DNA from 2 places in the Mesorhizobium sp. NZP2234 genome. Region 2 is predicted to be linked to the other one. Evidence: riboswitches for the same ligand, from Rfam matches in the RefSeq annotation. Region 2 holds a riboswitch; the other holds the start of a gene.
What was found. Region 2 has a riboswitch for cobalamin ahead of EB230_RS17555 (DUF1636 family protein). Riboswitches for the same ligand answer to the same signal wherever they lie in the genome.

Region 1 (2,197 bases), 1.7 Mb from region 2:
CTGACGAGCCGGTTGCCGCTGTGGCGGGCAGCGCGCTGCATCAGCTGGCCGGTCGCCCAGTCGAAATCGTCCTCGGTCAGGTTGATCTCGGCCAGCGGATCACGGTGATGCGCGTCGAAACCGGCCGAAATAATGATGAGGTCGGGCGCGAAATTGTCGAGCGCCGGCAGGACGCGCGACAGGAAGGCATCGCGAAACACCTCGCTGCCGGTCCGCGGCGCCAATGGTGCATTGACGATGTTGCCGGCGCCGGTCTCGCTCTTTGCGCCAGTGCCAGGATAAAGCGGCATCTGGTGAGTCGAGCAATAGAGCACCGAGGGATCGTCCCAGAAAATATCCTGCGTGCCATTGCCGTGGTGCACATCCCAGTCGACGACGGCGACACGCTCGACGCCGTGCTTCTTCTGCGCATAGCGGGCCGCGATCGCCGCCGTGTTGAAGAAGCAAAAGCCCATCGCCGTGGTCTTTTCGGCATGGTGGCCGGGTGGCCGGGCGGCGACGAAGACATTGTCGGCGCGGCCTGCGAAGACGTCGTCGACGGCGGCGTTGGCGGCGCCGATCGCGGTTATCACCGCCTGCCAGCTCTTCGGGCTGGCGGTGGTGTCGGCATCGATGCGGGCAATGCCCTCGTCGGGGATGGCGGCGCGCACGCGCGCGACGAAATCGGCCGGATGCGCGTAAAGGATGGTGGCCTCGTCGCCTTCCGGCGCCTTGACGCGGTCAAGCTCGGCAAAGGCTTCGTCGTCAAGCACGCGCTCGATGGCGCGCAAGCGGTCCGGCCGCTCGGGGTGACCGGGGGGCGTGATGTGTTCAAGGAAGATCGGATGCGTGTAGAGACGAGTGGCCATCGTCCCTATCTAGTGCCCCAACGCCGTGATGGCCATGCGTCGCGGCCCAATGGCTGGGGAAAATCGCTTCTGCGTCCATTGGCGTCGCTGTGGGGATTGGCGGCGCGGACGCTTCGGCATAAGGTCGCCTTCACTGCCTGGTGCCCGCCGCAAGCGGGAGAATCGGGAACACGGTTGAATTCCGTGGCGTGCCCAACGCTGTGAGGGGGACCGCGCCGGTAAATGCCACTGTCGATGACGGGAAGGCACCGGACGCGGGTTGATCCTGAGCCAGAAGACCGGCCTGGCAGGCACCGTCATCCGCATGGTCAGGCGGAGGACATGGGTTTGCAATCGCAAGGGGACAAGCGATGCCGGATGCTATGACCGCTCCTGTCGGCGACGGATTTGACCAGATGGCGCGCGACGCAGTCTACCGCGCCATGTTCACGCGGCGCGATGTGCGCAGTCATTTCCTGCCTGCTCCTCTCGACGATGAGGTGCTGGCGCGGCTGCTGCTTGCCGCCCATCACGCGCCATCGGTCGGGTTCATGCAGCCGTGGAATTTCATCGTCGTCCGCGATGCCGCGCGACGGGAGAAGGTGCGCGACCTGTTCCTGGCCGCGCGAGAACAGGAATTGCCAGAAATCGAGGAAGATCGGCAGGCGCTTTACCGCAAGCTGAAGCTGGAAGGCATCTGCGAAAGCGCGCTCAACATCTGCATCACCTGCGACCGACAGCGCTCGAAGGGCTCGCCGCTGGGACGTTGGCACAATCCGGAGATGGACCTCTACAGCACGGTCTGCGCGGTGCAGAATTTCTGGCTGGCGGCACGCGCCGAAGGCGTCGGCGTCGGCTGGGTCAGCATCATTGAGGCGCAGGCGCTGAAAAGCCTGCTTTCCATTCCCGACCATGTAACGCCGATTGCTTATCTCTGCGTCGGCCGGGTTTCCGAGTTCGCGCCCAAACCGGACCTTGAAACGCATGGCTGGGGCCGGCGCCTGCCCCTGCCCGAACTGATCATGAGCGAGACCTTTTGCGGGAAAGGCGAGGCACCGCTCAAGTCAGCGGTGGCGCGCCTGAAAGCCGTCGATACCGCACAGGCCAGCCCGGCTGATCAGCGCGTCGCGCCGGCCGTGCCCCAGCGCGAGCCGCCGAAGGAGGAAAGCGCTTTGTCCTTGAGTTCCCGGAACTTCGATGACGCCTCGGCCAGCCGGGCATCCCAAGCCGGATCAGGCACCTGGCCGGCGATGGTCTTGAAATAGACCTGCATCAGGCAGGCGATGGCGAAGGGCTCGATGAACGCCGCCTTGAAGGCCCAGGCGAAGACGATGGCCAGCACGAAGGCCCAGCCGGCGAGCTGGCCGGGC
Region 2 (2,197 bases):
CGGGCGGAATGTTCGTTGACGATGGCGTTGGCCCGGGCCGAACCGGCGGCGTCCATCAGGTCGCTCTTCGACAGTATGATCAGGTCCGCGCAGGCGATCTGATCCTCGAACACTTCCTCGACCGGGTCGTCATGGTCGAGGCTCTCATCCCCGGCGCGCTGCGCTTGCAAGGCGTCCATGTCGTTGGCGACGCGGCCTTCGGCCAAAGCAGGGCCGTCGACCACGGCGATCACGCCATCGACCGTCACGCGGCTCTTCACCGTCGGCCACTGGAACGCCTGGACCAGCGGCTTGGGCAGAGCGAGGCCCGAGGTTTCGATCAGGATGTGGTCGACCTTCGGCGTCAGCGACAGGATCTGGTCCAGCGCCGGCACGAAGTCGTCTGCCACGGTGCAGCAGATGCAGCCATTGGCCAGTTCAACGATGTTCTCCTCGGGGCAGGTGTCGATGCCGCAGCCTTTCAGGATTTCGCCGTCGATGCCGATGTCGCCGAACTCGTTGACGATAATGGCAATGCGCTTGCCGCCGGCGTTTTCCAGGAGATGGCGGACCAGCGTCGTCTTGCCGGCGCCGAGGAAGCCGGTGACGACGGTGCAGGGGACGCGGGAGAGATTGCCGGTCGAATTTGGGGCGCTCATGATCAATCCTTCAACAGGTCGAGGGGAGGAATGCGGGCCACGAGGCCGCGCTTGAGGGAATCGGGCCGGCCACGCCATGGAATGAGGCCGTCCGTCGAGGTGGCGAAGAGTTTGGCGCCGGTGACGAGGTCGGCGCCGCTGGCCGCGGTCAGGTCGCCGAAGACATAGCTCCAGCAGCCGTCGCGCAGGATGGCGGCGCTCAGCCGGCGCTTGCAATTGCCGAGGCATTCGACGGTGCGGACGCGGATGTTGTCATCGGCCGCGGCATGGCGCGTGTCCTCGGCCAGCAGTTCGCCGGCGCGGGGATGGGCGTCCGAGCCGGCCTCGTCGCGACAGGAGGCGCAGACGATGACCGTGACGCCGGTCAAGGCTTCGCTGTCGGCGGACGAATTGTCCGCTGTACCAGCCGAAAAACTGCCGTTCTGGTCCAAAAAGCCGGGCTCCTTGCCCGGAAACCCGCCGGGCGATCGGATTCTCTTGTCACAGACGGCAGGTCTCCTGGCTCGCGGGTCATCGCCTTGGGTGCCGCCTTCCCAGGAATCCCCAGTGGCTTTCGGCCTAGGCTCTTCGCTTACAGTTGCGGGGACAGCCGCGGATTTGAGATCTTTCACCTCGCACCGCATTCCCTCTTAGCCCCTGCCGTTGCGGGCAAGGGACCGTCTGGACGGGATTTAGGCTTTTGCAGGCAGCGGTGTCAACGCGAGCTTACGACATGGCGATGTCGGCCAGCGCCGGGCCCAGATCGCCTGCCGGCGTCACGTCCATGCGTTCAAGGCCAAGCCAGCCCTGCATCTGCTTCAATTCCTCGAAGAGCTGCGCGGCGGTTTCAGGCGGGGCGCCGGGCTCGGGGTAGGCGGCATGGACGCGCAGGACGCTCGCCGGCCGGTCCGCCTTGAGGTCGACGCGCGCGACGATCCGGTCGCCGAGCAGGAAGGGGAGGACGTAATAGCCGTATTGGCGCTTTTCAGCCGGCGTGTAGATCTCGATGCGGTAGTGGAAGTCAAACAGCCGCTCCGAACGCGAGCGCTCGAAGACGACCGGGTCGAACGGCGCCAACAGCGCGCGGGCCTCGATTTTCCGGGGCAGGCGGGCGTCCTTGTGAAGGTAGGCCGGCTTGTCCCAGCCTTCGACGCGCACCGGCAGCAATTCGCCCAACTCGACCAGTTCCTCCAGCCGGCCCTTCATATCGGCCGGCGACAGCCGGAAATAGTCGCGCAGGTCGCCTGACGTCGCCACGCCATGGGCGCGGGCGGAAATGCGCAGCAATTCGCGATGCGCGTCCTCGGCCGGGGGCACCGGCAGATCGAGGATCGCCTGCGGCAGCACGCGCTCCGGCAAATCATAGAAGCGCTCGAAGCCGCGACGGTGCGCCGTGGTGATGCGCCCGGCCCAGAACAGCCATTCGAAGGCGTGCTTGGCATGGCTCCAGCCCCACCAGCCGCCCGAACCTTTCTGGCCTTCGAGCGCCGAAGCGGCGATCGGGCCGCGCTCGACGACCGCGCGGTAGATGTCTTCTATATAGGCGGCGTGTTCGCGGCCCCATTTGGCCAGCCCCAGAT

Region 1: it holds a riboswitch for cobalamin, as region 2 does, so the genes downstream of both, bluB (5,6-dimethylbenzimidazole synthase) here and EB230_RS17555 (DUF1636 family protein) in region 2, are expected to answer to the same signal.

What each region holds. Positions count from the first base shown of each region.
Region 1 is NZ_CP033364.1:5,251,251-5,253,447, forward strand. It holds gene EB230_RS25935 (histone deacetylase family protein) at 1-848, opposite strand, end outside; cobalamin riboswitch at 970-1,150, shown strand; partial or broken gene bluB (5,6-dimethylbenzimidazole synthase) at 1,271-1,780, shown strand; gene EB230_RS25945 (hypothetical protein) at 1,945-2,197, opposite strand, start outside.
Region 2 is NZ_CP033364.1:3,550,176-3,552,372, forward strand. It holds gene cobW (cobalamin biosynthesis protein CobW) at 1-638, opposite strand, end outside; gene EB230_RS17555 (DUF1636 family protein) at 641-1,069, opposite strand; cobalamin riboswitch at 1,109-1,314, opposite strand; gene EB230_RS17560 (winged helix-turn-helix domain-containing protein) at 1,344-2,197, opposite strand, start outside.